2 regions of the Cellulomonas sp. GbtcB1 genome follow, and region 1 is predicted to be linked to the other one. Evidence: riboswitches for the same ligand, from Rfam matches in the RefSeq annotation. Region 1 holds a riboswitch; the other holds the start of a gene.

Region 1 (7,347 bases):
ACGGCGGGCCAGGAGGACGACGTCGAGGCGAGCGAGAACGCGAGCAGCGGCGGGGCCGCGGACACCGAGATGACCGAGGTCGCGGTGAACCCGACCGGTCGGCCGGCGTGCCGCAGCGCGACTACGGCGACCCCGGCGGGGTGCCGGCGGAACACCCGCTTGAACTGCTGCGGGTCGAGCTGGGGCTCGTCCTGCTCGGCGAGCAGCCGCTCGAGCGGGCCCAGGTCCGTGCGCTCGGCGGTCACCGGGTCGCCCCGGCGAGCGCGACGGCGGGTGCGGCGGACGCGGCGGGCTCGGCGGCCGGCGCGAGCCCGAGCGCCCGGCGGAGCGGCGCGGCGGCCCGGGCCAGCCACGCGTCCAGCGCGGGGTCGAGGTCGGCGAGCTGGGCCTCGGTCAGGGTCAGCGAGCGCGCGGGGACGACCGCGCCCAGCTCGACGAGCACGGGGCGCAGGTGCACCTCGCCGGCGAGCGCGTGCGCCGGGTTGCCGGACACCACGAGCGGCACGGCCACGACGCCGGCCAGCCCGTCCGGGCCGTACAGGTCGAGGAACGCCTTGAGCAGGCCGGTGTAGGACGCCTTGTAGACCGGGGTCGCGACGACCGCGACGTCGGCGGCGGCCACCCGCGCGAGCGCGGCGTCGGCGGCGGGGTGCGCCGGGGCGAGCAGCTCGCCGGCGAGCGTCGCGAGGTCGACGACCTCGACGGCGGCGGGGGTGGCGCGGTCGGCCGACGTGAGCGCGGCCAGGCGCTCGGCGGCGGCGCGCGCGGCGCCCAGGGTGCGGGACCCGGCGCGCGGGTTCCCGGAGACGGCGACGACGGACGGGGACGACATGGTGGCCTCGCAAAGGGGGTCGATCACGGTTGCCGTGCGGCGGAGCGGCGCGTGCCGGCCGACGGCCAGGTCATCTCCCGGAGCACCCCGCCGTGACGTGGGGTTGCTGCCCAGCCAGCCGGGGCTTGGCGCTGGGACTCGTGACCTCGGGGCGGAGGTCTAGCACCGCTCCGGGTCCGCCGGCGCCGGCGGGTGGCGAGTTCTCACGATCCGGGACCGTGCGAACGCCTGGGACCTTGGTCCTGTGACATCGCTCCGGCATGCGAGACGCGGCGGCCCGGCCGTTGACGCCCCCGGGTCCGGTTCGTAGGTTCCGGGCACCGGTTCGCCACCGGGGTGCGCCGCAGGGCGGGCCCCGGGACGGGCCGGGTGGTCATGAGCTCCGACGCGAAGCCCCGGCTGGTCGGACGGCAACCCCCCGCGCGGGTGGGTGCCCCGGGTGAGGACCAGGTCCGCCGCCGCCGGCGACGGACAACACGCGGACCCGCCCGACCGGGCGGGGGCACACGAGGAGAACGCATGAGCCGGACCGTGCAGGCGCCGTGGGCGCCCTCGGCACCCGCCCTGCCGACCGCCGCCGCCGCGCCCGGCGGCCGCTGTCGCTGTCGCCGCTGACGGCGCAGCCCCCGGCCAGGCGCCCCGCCCGGGGCGCGTGACCCCGGCCCCGCGCGGCGCCTGAGCCCGGCCCCGCGGCGCCCGCGCCGTGCCCGGTCACGTCTCGGGACGCCCACCGCGCCGACCTGACCGATCCGCGCGAGCGGGCCGCCCGGCCCGCGCCGGCTCGTCTCGGTCCGCGCCGACCCGCGCCGAGAGAGGACGCGCGGGTCGAGATAGGACCTTCCACGGTCCGATCTCGGCGCGGGGGTCCGATCTCGGCGAGCCGGGGCGCCTGCCCGCTCGTCGATCCGCCGCCCGCGCGTCGCCGTGGCGCGCCCCGGCGCGCCCGCGACCGCCTCACCACCCGCCCCCGAACGGAGCCGTCATGCCCTTCTCGTCCCCCAGCGCCGGCCGCCGCGCGCTGCTCGGCGTCGACCTGACCGCCGCCGGCGCCCGGCCCGGCGCGGTCGGCGCCCACGGCGCCGTCGCCGCCCGCGCGTTCGACGGCGAGCGGCTCGCCCGCCTGGTGCACCGCGCCGATCGCGGCCTGCTCGACCTCGTGGTGCTCGGCGACGCCCTGCTGCTGCACCCCGGGCGTCGGCAGGTGCCCGGCCGGCTCGACGCCGCCGTCGCCGCGGCGCGGGTCGCCCCGCTGGTCCGGACCGCCGCGCTGGTGGCGGGCGTCCCGCACGACCAGGTCGAGCCGGGCCACCTCGCGGGTGGCGTCCGCGGGGTGCAGAACGCGGCGGGAGGTGCGGCGGGCTGGCAGCTGTCCGGCCCGGGGGCGACCGGCGGCCGCGCCGACCTCGCCGAGCCGGGGGCCCTCGGGGCCGGGTCCGCCTCTCGCGTTGCTGCTCCCGCGGGCTCTGCCGCTGCCGCAGTCGCTGCCGCGGGAGCCGCCGCCGCAGACGTTGCCGGTGGGGCTCCCGCAGACGCTGCTGCCGCTGCCGCTGCCGAGCGCCGGTGGGCGGACCGCGCGGCCGCCGCCCTGGACGCCGTCCTCGCCGCCTGGGCCGCGGGGGAGCCCGGCGCGGTGCGCCGCGGCGGGGACGGCCGGTTCCGCGTCGACCACGACGGCATCCGGTTCGCGGTCCGTGGCCGGTCGGCCGCTCGCAGCACCGCTCGCGGTGGCGACGGGGACGGCACCGCCCCCGCGGAGCGCCCGCTCGTGGTGGTGCCCGTCGCGGGCCCGGCCGCCGAGGCGCTCGCGGGCCGGTACGCCGACGTCGCCCGGCTCACGGCGCCGGACCTGGAGGCCGCCGCCGCGGCCCGGTCCCGGGTGCGCGCCGCCGCCGTGGCCGCGGGCCGGCCCGCCGACGCGGTGCGCGTCCTGCTCGACGTCGACGTCGCCCTCGCCGACGACCGGGAGTCCGCCCTCGCGCGGCTGGACCTGGTGCGCTCCGTCGACCGGCCGGACATCGGCGTCGCCGGCGCGGTCGTCGCGGGCACCGGGGCCGACCTGGCGACCGTGCTCGCCGACGCCGTCCGCGACGGCGCGGTCGACGGGTTCGTCGCGCTCCCGACCTCGGTGGAGGCGGACCTGGCGGCGCTCGTCGAGCGGACGGTTCCCGCGCTGCAGCAGGCGGGCGCGTTCCGGCTGCGGCCCGGCGACGGCGACGAGCCCGGCGACCGGGAACCGGCGGTGGTCCGCCGCCGCGCGTCGGCCGCCCGCGGCGACGGACGGGCCGACGGGCGTACCGACGCCCGTGCCGACCGGCTCGCCCTCGCGGAGGGCCCCTGGTCCGCCGCGCCGTTCGCCCTCACCTGACGGCCCCGCCCCTGACGGCGCCCGCCACCGCACCCCGCACCCCGCACCCCGCACCCACCGAGAGGTGACCCGATGACCACGACCCCGCTGCGGGCACGCGCGTCCCACGCGGCCGCGCCGGACCCTGCCCGGCTCGACCCCGCCGCGATCGGCCGGGCCCGGCTCGACCCGGCCCCGTTCGACCCGGCCCGGCTCGACGCCGCCTCGATCGACCCCGCCCGGCTCGACGCCGCCTCGATCGACCCCGCCCCGCTCGACCCGGGCCCGCTCGACCCCGCGCGGCTCGCCGTGCGCGACGCCCGGCTGCACGATCCGCTGGTCGGGCCGCTGCTCGACGGCCTGGCGCACGAGTACAGCACCCGGTACACCGGCCTGCTCACCCCCGCCGAGCTCCGCGACGAGCTGGAGCACTACGGCGTCGAGGAGTTCGCCCCGCCGCACGGCGCCCTCGTGCTCGTGCTGGAGGACGGCGAGCCGGTGGCGGGCGGGGCGTTCCGCCGCCGGTGGGAGCCGGAGCACGGCGACGCCGCCCGGCTCGCCGACCCGGGCGCCCGGGACGCCGAGGGAGCGCCCGCGGTGCCGACCGCGGAGCTCAAGCGGATCTGGACCCACGAGGCGCACCGCCGCCGCGGGCTGGCCCGGGTCGTGCTCGCCGCGCTGGAGGCGCGCGCCGCCGCGGCCGGCTACCCCCGGGTCTACCTGACGACCGGCCCGAAGCAGCCGGAGGCGGTCGGCCTGTACCTGGCGGCCGGGTACACCCCGCTGTTCGAGCCCGCCGCGTACCCGGGCGACCTCGTCCCGCACGCGTTCGAGAAGTGGCTCGCCCGGTGAGCGCCGCGACCACGGCCCCCGCGGCCGGGCCCGGCGCGCCGCCGGCCGCCCTCGACGTCGACCGCCCCGAGGTCCTCGCCGACCTGCCCGTGCTGCCCGCGCGGCACCCCGGCCGCTGGGTCGCCACCGCCGGCGTGGCCGTCCTGCTCGCGATGGTGCTCAGCTCGCTGCTCACCAACCCGCAGTGGGAGTGGGACGTCGTCGCGCAGTACCTGACCTGGCCGTCCGTGCTGGAGGGCGTGTGGGCCACCGTCCGGCTGACCGCCGTCGCCGCCGTGATCGGCTTCGGGCTCGGCACGGTGCTCGCGCTGATGCGGCTGTCCCGGTCGCCGCTGCTGCAGTCGGTGTCCTGGGCGTACTCGTGGGTGTTCCGGTCCGTGCCGCTGATCCTGCAGCTCCTGCTCTGGTACAACCTCGCCTACCTGTACCCGCAGCTCTCGCTCGGCATCCCGTTCGGGCCGGAGTGGCTGCAGTTCGACACGCTCGACGTCGTCGACAAGTTCGGCGCCGCGGTCCTGGGTCTCGGGCTGTCGCAGGCGGCGTACTCCGCCGAGATCGTCCGCGCCGGGATCCTCGGCGTCGACCAGGGCCAGCACGAGGCCGCCGCGGCGCTCGGCATCCCGCGGGGCCGGCAGCAGTGGCGGATCGTGCTCCCGCAGGCCATGCGCACCATCGTCCCGACGTCGGTGAACGAGATCATCGGCCTGCTCAAGGGCACGTCGGTCGTCTACGTGCTGGCGTACGGCGAGCTGTTCTACACCGTCGGCGTCATCTACGGCCGGAACCAGCGGGTGGTCCCGCTGCTGCTCGTCGCGGCGATCTGGTACCTGCTCACCACCACGGTCCTGACCGTCGCGCAGTACTACCTCGAGCGGTACTACGCCCGCGGCGCGCTCCGCACGCTCCCCCCGACCCCGCTGCAGCGGCTGCGCTGGACGCTCGCGGTCGCCGCGGCGCGCGTCGCCGGCCGCCCGCTGCCCGCGGACCTGCCGCCCACGTTCCTGGCCGGCGCCCGCCGCGGCCACCTCACCCGCACCGCACCCCGCACCGCCGCCCGCACCACCGAGCGCACCGGAGGCACCCGATGACCAGCGTGCTGCACGCCCCCGCCGCGGCCCCCGCCGCCGCCACGACCCCCGCCGCACCACCGGCCCCCGCCGGCGGCCACCTCCGGGTGCAGGGCCTGTCCAAGTCCTACGGCACCCTCGAGGTCCTCCGCGGCGTCGACCTGGAGGTCCGCCCCGGCGAGGTGACCGTGATCCTCGGCCCGTCGGGCTCCGGCAAGTCGACCCTGCTCCGGCTGGTCAACCACCTGGAGCGCCCCGACCACGGGTTCGTCGCCCTGGACGGCGAGGTCATCGGGTACGCCCGGCGCCGCGCCGGCTGGGGCCCGCGCCGCCGCGAGGTGCTGCGCGAGCTCACCGAGCGCGACGTGCTGCGGCAGCGCACCCGGATCGGGTTCGTGTTCCAGAACTTCCACCTGTTCCCGCACCTGACCGCCCTGGAGAACGTCGTCGAGGCGCCCGTCTCGGCCCAGCGCCGCCCGCGGGCCGAGGTGGAGGCCGAGGCCCGCGCCCTGCTGGCCCGGGTCGGGCTGGCCGACAAGGCCGACGCCCGCCCCCGCCAGCTGTCCGGCGGCCAGCAGCAGCGCGTGGCCATCGCCCGCGCGCTCGCGGTGAAGCCCGCGCTGCTGCTGTTCGACGAGCCGACGTCCGCGCTCGACCCCGAGCTCGTGGGGGAGGTGCTCGGCGTGATCCGGGACCTCGCCCACGACGGCACGACGCTCGTGGTCGTCACCCACGAGGTCGCGTTCGCCCGCGACGTCGCCGACACCGTCGTGTTCATGGACGACGGCGTCGTGGTCGAGCGGGGCCCCGCGGCCCAGGTGCTCGGCAGCCCCGCGCACCCGCGCACCCGCGCGTTCCTCGACAAGGTCCGCTGATCCCACCCGACCCGGCGCGCGCCCCCGCGCCCGCCGCCCACCCCTCTGAGAGGCAGCCCCGCCATGCGCACGACCCGCACCAGCCCGCCCGGCGCCCGCCGCCGCCCGCACGCCGCCCTGGCGCTCGTGCCCGTCCTCGCCCTGCTCGCCGCCTGCGGCGGGACGTCCGACGCGGCCGAGGCCGGCAGCGAGCTCCAGGGCGCCGCCGAGGCCGCCGGCCTCGAGGTGAACACGAGCCCGGACCAGGACCGCGTCCACACCGCCGAGAACCCGGACGCCATCGCCCTGCTGCCCCCGGAGCTCGCCGAGCAGGACACGTTCACGGTCGCGGTGAGCGCCTACGTCGCCCCGCTGGCGTTCCTCGCCGACGACGACGCCACCCCGATCGGCAACGAGACCGACATCGCCCAGCTCGTCGCCGACGCGCTCGGCAAGGACCTCGACCTGCAGGTCAAGGCCTGGGCCGACTGGCCGCTCGCGGTCCAGTCCGGCGACGTCGACGCGACCATCTCGAACGTCACCGTGACCGAGGAGCGCAAGGAGCTGTTCGACTTCTCGTCCTACCGGAACGACGAGCTCGGCTGGCTGGTCAAGGCCGGCAGCGACATCACGGAGATCGACGAGCCCTCCGACATCGCGGGCCTCACCGTCGCCGTCGGCTCGGGCACCAACCAGGAGAAGATCCTGCTCGCCTGGGACGAGGAGAACCAGGCCGCCGGTCTCGACCCCGTGCAGGTCGAGTACTTCGAGAACGACGGCGACACCATCCTCGCGCTGCAGTCGGGGCGGATCGACGCCTCCTTCGGCCCGAACGCCACCGCCGCGTACAAGGCCAAGGTCTCGCCGCAGGACTTCGCGGTCGTCGGGACGCTCAACGGCGGCTGGCCGGACACCGCGCAGATCGCCGTCACCACGCTCAAGGGCAGCGGCTGGGCCGACGCCGTGACCGCCGCGCTGCAGGGCGCGTTCGACGACGGCTCGTACACCGAGGTCCTCGAGCGCTGGGGCCTGGAGGCCGAGGCGATCGACGCGCCCGAGACGAACCCGCCGGGCCTGCCGAAGACGGCCTGAGCGCCGACGGCCCGCCCGCACCCGAGGAGGAGAACCCATGTCCGAGAACCCCCGTGTCCCGCTGTCCGTGCTCGACCTCGCGGTCGTGCCCGCCGGCGGCACCGGCACCCAGGCCGTGCGGGCGGCCGTCGACCTGGCCGTCGACCTCGACCGGCTCGGCTACCACCGCGTCTGGTACGCCGAGCACCACCTGTCCCCGGGCGTCGGCTCGGCGTCGCCCGCGGTGCTCGCGGCGGCCGTCGCGGCCCGCACGGAGCGGATCCGCGTCGGCTCGGGGGCGGTGCTGCTGAGCACCACGAGCCCGCT
Region 2 (7,347 bases), on a different contig from region 1:
GGCCCTCGCGTTCCCGTGACGCGAGCCACGCGGTGTGCCTCCTCGTCGCCACAGCCGCTGCCCGGTCGGCGCGGATCCGTGCCTGCGCCGCGGCAAGACCCAGCATCGCGGCAAGCACGGCCGCCAGCGCCGCCGGCCCCGGGGACAGCAGGAACTCCGCCAGCCACTCGGCCGTCCCGAGCGCCGGCGCCGCCTGCGTCACCGCCGCTCCCGCCGCCATGCCGACCACGCTAGAGGCCCCGGGACCCCGATCGACCGTCGTCCACAGCCGGGTTCGGGGTGCGAGGCTGGACCCATGCCCGCCCCGCGCACCGACCTCCTCGACCCGTACCCCGGCCCTGTCGAGCCCGAGGGCGACTACGACCGCCTCCTGCTCGACGGCCTCGACCTCGCCGGCGCCGACGCGGAGAGCGCCCGGTTCATCAAGTGCCTGCTCCGGGGGTGCGACCTCGATGGGGCGGAGCTCGACCACGCCCACCTCGTCGACACCACGCTCGCCGAGTGCCGGGCGGGGATGCTCCGCGCCCGCTCGGGCACGTGGCGCGACGTCACGCTCGAGGGCTGCCGGCTCGGCGCGCTCGAGGCGTTCGGCGGCTCCTGGGACCGGGTCACGGTCGAGGGCGGCAAGATCGACTACCTCAACCTGCGCGACGCCCGGCTGCAGGACGTCCGCCTCGTCGGCTGCACCATCGGCGACCTCGACCTCGCGGGCGTCCGTGCGGCGCGGGTCCGGCTGGAGGACTGCCGGGTCGGGCGGCTGGACCTGACCCGGGCGCAGCTGAAGGACGTCGACCTGCGCGGCGCGGAGCTCGCCGGCATCGACGGCACCGCCGGCCTGAAGGGCGCGACGATCAGCCAGGCGCAGCTGCTCGACCTGGCGGGCGCGCTGGCGGCGCACCTCGGGGTCGTCGTCCGCTGACGACGCCCCGCGGCCCCGGACGACCCGCCCCCTGCGCGGGCCGCCCGGCGCCGGGTTCTCAGTCCTCGACGGCCGGCCCGCAGGCCGCCGCGGCGGTCGCCGCGATCGCGTCGATGCCGGTCACGGCGGGCCGGGGCCGGGTGTCGTCCGCCACCGTCCAGCAGCCGTCGACGACCTCGTAGGACGCCGCAGGACCCTCGGTGACGTACGCGTGCAGCCCGGCGAGCAGCCGGTCGACCGTCTCCGTGGTCGTCCCGACCCCGACGGAGGCGCGGATCGCCCCGCCCGTCACCCCGACCCGGGCCAGCAGCGGGTGCGCGCAGAACCGCCCGTCCCGCACGCCGATGCCGTGCTCGGCGGACAGGTAGGCGGCCACCAGGCCGGAGTCGTGGTCGCCGAGCGTGAACGCGACCACGCCGACCGGGTCGGTCGAGTCGGACCACAGCCGCAGCACCCGGGCCCCCGGGATCGCGGCCAGCCCGTCGACCAGGCGCTCGCGCAGCGCGCGCTCGTGCTCGACCAGCGCCCCGGCGGGCAGGGCGTCCAGGGCGTCGCACGCCTCCGCCAGCGCGACGGCGCCGAGCACGTTGGGCGACCCGCCCTCGTGCCGCGCGGGCGCCGGCTGCCACAGCGTCCTGTCGGTGCGCACGTCGCGGACGGCGCCGCCGCCGGCCAGGTACGGCGTGCCCGCGTCGAGCCAGTCGCGCCGGCCCACCAGGGCGCCCGCGCCGAACGGCGCGTAGGTCTTGTGCCCGGAGAAGGCGACGTAGTCGACGCCGCTGGCCGCGAGCGAGAACGCCCGGTGCGGCACGAGCTGCGCGCCGTCGACGGCGACGCGGGCGCCGGCCTCCTGCGCGAGGGCGACCACCGAGGCGATCGGCAGCGCCTCGCCCGTGACGTTCGACGCCCCGGTCAGCGTGACGAGCGCGTACGGCTGGCGGGCGAGCTCGGTGCGCAGCGCCGTCAGCGTCTCGGCGACGGTCGACGCCGACGGCAGGATCGTCGCTGTGCGGCCGGAGCCCCGGACCGAGCGCACCCAGGGCAGCAGGTTCGCGTGGTGCTCGACGTCCAGGACGAGCACCCGGCCGCCGTCGGGGACGCAGCCGGCCAGCAGGTTCAGGGCGTCGGTGGTGTTCCGGGTGATCACCGCGACGTCGTCGGGGCGCGCGCCCACGAACCGGGCGACCGTCGCGCGGGACGCCTCGTACAGCGCCGTCGACACCTGGGACAGGTAGCCGGCGCCGCGGTGCACCGACGCGTAGAGCGGCAGCACCTCGACGACGCGGGCGGCGACGGACTCGAGCGCCGGCGCGGAGGCGGCGTAGTCGAGGTTCGCGTACGGCACGGACCGGCCGTCGACCAGAGGGACGCGCGTGTCCCCGCCGACGACGGGCAGCAGGGCGGTCTCGGCACACGAGGTGGTGGCGGTGACGGACATGGGACTACCCCCGAGCGGATCGGTGGGGGCCCGGTCGCCGACCGGGCGACCCCGCGCTTGCCGGCCACCGGTCGGTGGACGGCCAGGTCGTCACCCGGGGCACCCCGCCGCGGAGGGAGGGTTGCCGGCCAGCGAGCCGGGGCTTCGCGCTGGCGCTCATGACCTCGTCCGAGGATGCGGCGGCCCGCGCGCAGGTGTCAACCGTGGTCCACGGTGCGACACGGGTTCACCCGGGCGCGGCCGGGCGGTCATCCTGGTCCGGGCGATGGCGTAGCATCGCCGCACCATCCAGAGCGGCCGAGAGATCTGGCTCGTCGACGCCGCAGCAACCCGCGGACCCCCACCGGGGCCGGCCGAGGGTGCTTCCGCCAGATCCGATGGAGGAGAGGCATGACCGACACCGACGACCGCCTGCGCTACCGCCTGCTGACGGGGCCCGACGACCGCTCGTTCTGCGAGCGGGTCAGCGCCGCCCTGGCCGAGGGTTACGAGCTGCACGGCGGGCCCGCCGCCACCTTCGACGGGGAGCGCGTGATCGTCGCGCAGGCCGTCGTGCTGCCGGCCGCGGCCGCCCCGAGCACCCCGGTGCGCCCGCTGTGACCGCGCCGTACGCGGGTGACCTCACCCCGCAGGAGGCCTGGGACCTGCTGCTGACCGACGAGCGCGCCGTCCTCGTGGACGTCCGCACCGAGGGCGAGTGGCAGACCATCGGCGTCCCCGACACCGCCGACGCCGGCGAGGGCCGCACGGCGTTCGTCGAGTGGACCGACGCGTTCGGCCGGCCCAACCCGGCGTTCCTCGACGGTCTGGCCGCCGCCGGCGTGACCGCGGACGACCCGCGCCCCGTGGTGTTCCTGTGCCGGTCGGGCGTGCGCTCCGTCGCCGCCGCGGTCACCGCGACCGCCGCGGGCCTCGGCCCGGCGTACAACGTGCTCACCGGCTTCGAGGGCGACGTCGGCCCCGACGGCCGCCGGGGCCACCAGGGCTGGCGCGCGGCCGGCCTGCCGTGGCGGGAGGCGTGAGCGCCGCTCCCGGACCGGCGGACTGGCACGACGAGCGGCTTCCCCGGGAGTCCCTGCGCCCCGACACGCTCGCCGTGCGCGGCGGCCACGTCCGCACGCCGTTCCAGGAGACGTCCGAGGCGCTGTTCCTCACGCAGGGCTACGTCTACTCCCGCGCCGCCGACGCCGAGGCGGCGTTCGCGGGCGAGGCCGACCGGTTCCTGTACTCCCGGTACGGCAACCCGACGGTGTCGACATTCGAGGAGCGGCTCCGGCTGCTCGAGGGCGCCGAGGCCTGCTACGCCACGGCGTCCGGCATGTCGGCGGTGTTCACCGCGCTCGCCGCGCTCGTCCGGTCGGGCTCGCGGGTGGTCGCGGCGCGCGCGCTGTTCGGGTCGTCGGTGGTGATCTTCGACGAGATCCTCGCCAAGTGGGGCGTGCGCACCGACTACGTCGACGGCCACGTGCCCGCGCAGTGGGAGGAGGCCCTGTCGACGCCCGCGGACGTGGTGTTCTTCGAGACGCCGTCCAACCCGATGCAGGACCTGGTCGACATCGCCACGGTCAGCCGGCTCGCGCACGCCGCGGGCGCGGTCGTCGTCGTGGACAACGTGTTCGCGACGCCCGTGCTGTCCCGGCCGCTCGACTTCGGCGCCGACGTGGTCGTGTACTCGGCGACCAAGCACATCGACGGCCAGGGACGGGTGCTCGGCGGGGCCATCCTCGGCACCGACGCGTTCGTGCACGGGCCGGTGCAGACGCTGATCCGGAACACCGGGCCGTCGCTGTCGGCGTTCAACGCGTGGGTGCTGCTCAAGGGCCTGGAGACGCTGTCGCTGCGGGTCCGGCACCAGACGGCGTCCGCGCTGGAGCTGGCGACCCGGCTGGAGGGGCATCCGGTGATCGCGCAGGTCCGGTACCCGTACCTGCCCTCGCACCCGCAGCACGCCCTCGCGCTCGCGCAGCAGTCCGGCGGCGGCACGGTGGTGACGCTCGACCTGCGCGTGCCGGAGGGGTCGACGCCCGCGGAGGCCAAGGCGCTGACGTTCGGCGTGCTGGACGCGCTGCGGGTCGTGGACATCTCGAACAACCTCGGCGACGCGAAGTCGCTGGTCACGCACCCGGCGACGACGACGCACCGCAAGCTCGGCCCCGACGGGCGCGCTGCGGTCGGCATCGCGGAGTCGACGGTGCGGCTGTCGGTGGGGCTGGAGGACGTCGACGACCTGGCCGACGACCTGGAGCAGGCCCTCGGGACGCTGGGCGGCTGACGGCGGGGGCGGCCCGGCGGCGGTCACGTCGCCGGGCCGTCCTCCCACGGGCTCGGCAGCGGCGGCAGCGGCGTGATGCGGTCGCTGCGCCGCCACGCGACGACGGCCGCCACCACCAGTGGCGCGCCGGCGGCCACCGCGGCGGCGAGCACCCGCGGGACGGGCACCAGGTCGAGGGGCGCGGAGAACACCGCCTGGGGCCACATCCCGCCGACGGTCGCCACGGCGGCGACCGCGAGCGTGCCCGCCGCAACGACGACCGTACGGGCCCGGGACCCGGGTGGCGGCAGACGCCGGCCCACGGCCAGCACGCCGGCCCCGACCAGCAGCGCGACGGCGAGGCAGGGCACCAGGACCGGCACCAGGGTGATCGCCGTCCAGAAGGCCACGAGCACGAGCCAGTCCGCAAGGCCGAGGTGCCAGCCCAGGACCCCCGCGGCGCGCACCACCGCGAGCCACAGCGGCAGGACGACGCCCAGCAGCGCCCAGTGCCGGAGCCTCGTCACGCGCCGAGGCTACGGACGCGGCCCGGCCGTCAGGGGTCGTTCACTCCGGCGATCACGAGACCGACACCGACCAGCACGAACATCCCCCCGCCGAGCCGCTGCAGGATCATGTGCTGGCGCCGGGTCGGCTCGCCGTGGCGCCTGTACCGCGCGAACCGCGTGCGGTCGAGGCGACCGAGCACCCCTGCCAGCCCGGCGACCGCCGCGACGACGCCGATGACGACGAGCGGCCAGCCGTTCAGCATGGGACCGAGGGTCGCGGAACCCCGGCGTCCTCGCACGTCGGACCCCCGGAATCAGGGGTAGGTGCCCTCGGGCGCCGGACGGCGGGGGCGGTCCCGCTCCGGGCGCCAGCGCGCCCAGGCGGTCGCCGCCGCGAGGGTCAGCGGCAGGCCGACGAGCAGCGCCGACCACCCGAGCACCGCGGGCGCGAACGCCACCGCGACTCCGCCGGTGGCGAGGACCGCGCCCAGGAGGGTCGATCCCACCCCCGTGACCGCGACGGCGACGAGCCGGGCGCGGGGGCGGCGGGGGTCACCGGCCGGCGGCAGGCGGCGTGCGACGGCCAGCACCCCGGCGCCGACCAGGCCGCCCAGCAGCGCGGCGGGCACCGCGCCCAGCAGGAGGATCAGCACCGCGTACCCGAGGAACCCGGCACGGACCTCGGGGTCGCCGGCCCCCGTGAGCGCGACCAGCCACACGGCCAGCAGCAGCACGCCCAGGACCGACCATTGCCACACCCGTGTCATGGGAGCCCACCGTACCGACAGCCACGGTCACGACCGACGGCCGACGGCCCCGAGCCGGGCCTCCCGGGTCGGGCCCTCGCCCGGGCCCTGGGTCGGTGTCGGTGCCGCTGCACGGTGGAAGGTTGTGACGGACACGCCATCGGCGTGTCCGTCACAACCTTCCACCGTCGGGGCCGGCCGGGGTCGGGCGCCGGAGGTCAGGCCACCAGCGCGCGGAGCTCCGCCTCGACCTCGGCGCCGCCGGCCAGGGGGTGCAGGACCACGCCGTCGACGCCCGCGCGCCGGGCCACCTCGCCGACCTCGGCGACGAGCCGGTCCGCGGTCGTGACGACGCGGGTGTCGGCGGGCGCCCACGACAGGCCGGCGAGCGCGTCGAGGTACTCCAGGTGCGACCGCTTGCGGCGGGCGGTGCGCTCGTCACCGGCGAGCACGACCTCCAGGTCGAGCAGCACCCGGACCGCGGACCGGTCGCGGCCGACCTCGGCGAGGGCGTCCTCGACGAGGGCGGCCACCCGGGCGAGCGCCCCGACGGAGGGCACCGCGACGGAGAAGCCGAGCCGGATGGCGTCGGCGGTGCGGGCGGCCACGGCGATCCCCGACTCCGACTCCGGCCGGGCCTCGACGGTCCGCACGCCGTAGGCCGGGGCTCCGACGTGCACGACCGGCGCGCGCTCCGCGTCCGGCGCGGGCCGGTCCGCCGCCGTCGGGGCGCTGGTTCCCACCCGGTTCTCGCGCTGTGCACCCACGGATCGGGCGGCGTCCCGAGGATCCGCGGGGGACCGGAGCGGGGACGCCGAGGCGCGACCGGGGGCCAAGGCCGGGGCGGCGGGTGCCGAGGCCGGCGCGAGGTCCGGGGCGGCGGGGGCGAGGTCCGGGGCGAGGTCCGGGGTGGCGGGCGCGGGGGCCGGGGCGAGGTCCGGGGTGGCGGGCGCGGGGGCCGGGGTGGCGAGCGCGCGGCGGGTCGGGACGACGCGGCGGGCGGCGGCGGGGACGTGACGGGTGGCGACCGCGAGCGCGCGGTCCAGCACGGGCTGAGCCATGGGGGTGGTGTCCTCGGGGTGAGGCGGGTGCGCGGCGAGGGCCGTCCGGCCGCGGGCGCGCGAGGGTGTCAGCTCAGCGACAACACACCCGGCTCAGGAACACGCGGGCAGCCTAACTGCGCCCCGCCGGACGAGGCAGCACCGTGTCCACATCCCGGGCGCACGTGACCGGCCCGGCCCGCCCTGCCCCGGCCCGGCCCCAGCCCGGCCCGGCCCGCGAGTGCACATCCGACACGTCGACTGCCTATCCACTGGGTAGGCAGTGGACGTGTCCGATAGGCACTCGGCGCCGCGGCGGGCGGCAGGAGGGCGGGCAGGCGGCAGGCAGCGGGCGGGCGGCAGCGGGGCGGGCGGCGCCCGGGACGCAGGAGCGCCCCGGACCCGCGGGGTCCGGGGCGCCGGGCGCGCGGGTCAGGAGACGAG

The links. Region 1 has a riboswitch for S-adenosylmethionine ahead of KVT14_RS01165 (LLM class flavin-dependent oxidoreductase). Riboswitches for the same ligand answer to the same signal wherever they lie in the genome.
Region 2: another riboswitch for S-adenosylmethionine. It lies ahead of KVT14_RS04390 (aminotransferase class V-fold PLP-dependent enzyme); the one in region 1 lies ahead of KVT14_RS01165 (LLM class flavin-dependent oxidoreductase).

The regions. Positions count from the first base shown of each region.
Region 1 covers NZ_JAGXJG010000001.1:252,254-259,600, reverse strand. The annotation lists gene KVT14_RS01175 (flavin reductase family protein) at 1-245, opposite strand, end outside; gene KVT14_RS01170 (NAD(P)H-dependent oxidoreductase) at 242-832, opposite strand; SAM riboswitch class IV at 875-978, opposite strand; SAM riboswitch class IV at 1,204-1,317, shown strand; gene KVT14_RS01165 (LLM class flavin-dependent oxidoreductase) at 1,815-3,197, shown strand; gene KVT14_RS01160 (GNAT family N-acetyltransferase) at 3,270-4,028, shown strand; gene KVT14_RS01155 (amino acid ABC transporter permease) at 4,025-5,116, shown strand; gene KVT14_RS01150 (amino acid ABC transporter ATP-binding protein) at 5,113-5,970, shown strand; gene KVT14_RS01145 (ABC transporter substrate-binding protein) at 6,034-7,041, shown strand; gene KVT14_RS01140 (LLM class flavin-dependent oxidoreductase) at 7,079-7,347, shown strand, end outside.
Region 2 covers NZ_JAGXJG010000007.1:60,019-67,365, reverse strand. The annotation lists gene KVT14_RS04400 (hypothetical protein) at 1-220, opposite strand, end outside; gene KVT14_RS04395 (pentapeptide repeat-containing protein) at 296-919, shown strand; gene KVT14_RS04390 (aminotransferase class V-fold PLP-dependent enzyme) at 978-2,357, opposite strand; SAM riboswitch class IV at 2,406-2,521, opposite strand; SAM riboswitch class I at 2,639-2,741, shown strand; gene KVT14_RS04385 (DUF1737 domain-containing protein) at 2,748-2,957, shown strand; gene KVT14_RS04380 (rhodanese-like domain-containing protein) at 2,954-3,379, shown strand; gene KVT14_RS04375 (O-succinylhomoserine sulfhydrylase) at 3,376-4,629, shown strand; gene KVT14_RS04370 (hypothetical protein) at 4,653-5,135, opposite strand; gene KVT14_RS04365 (hypothetical protein) at 5,165-5,380, opposite strand; gene KVT14_RS04360 (hypothetical protein) at 5,432-5,884, opposite strand; gene KVT14_RS04355 (hypothetical protein) at 6,082-6,924, opposite strand; gene purQ (phosphoribosylformylglycinamidine synthase subunit PurQ) at 7,336-7,347, opposite strand, start outside.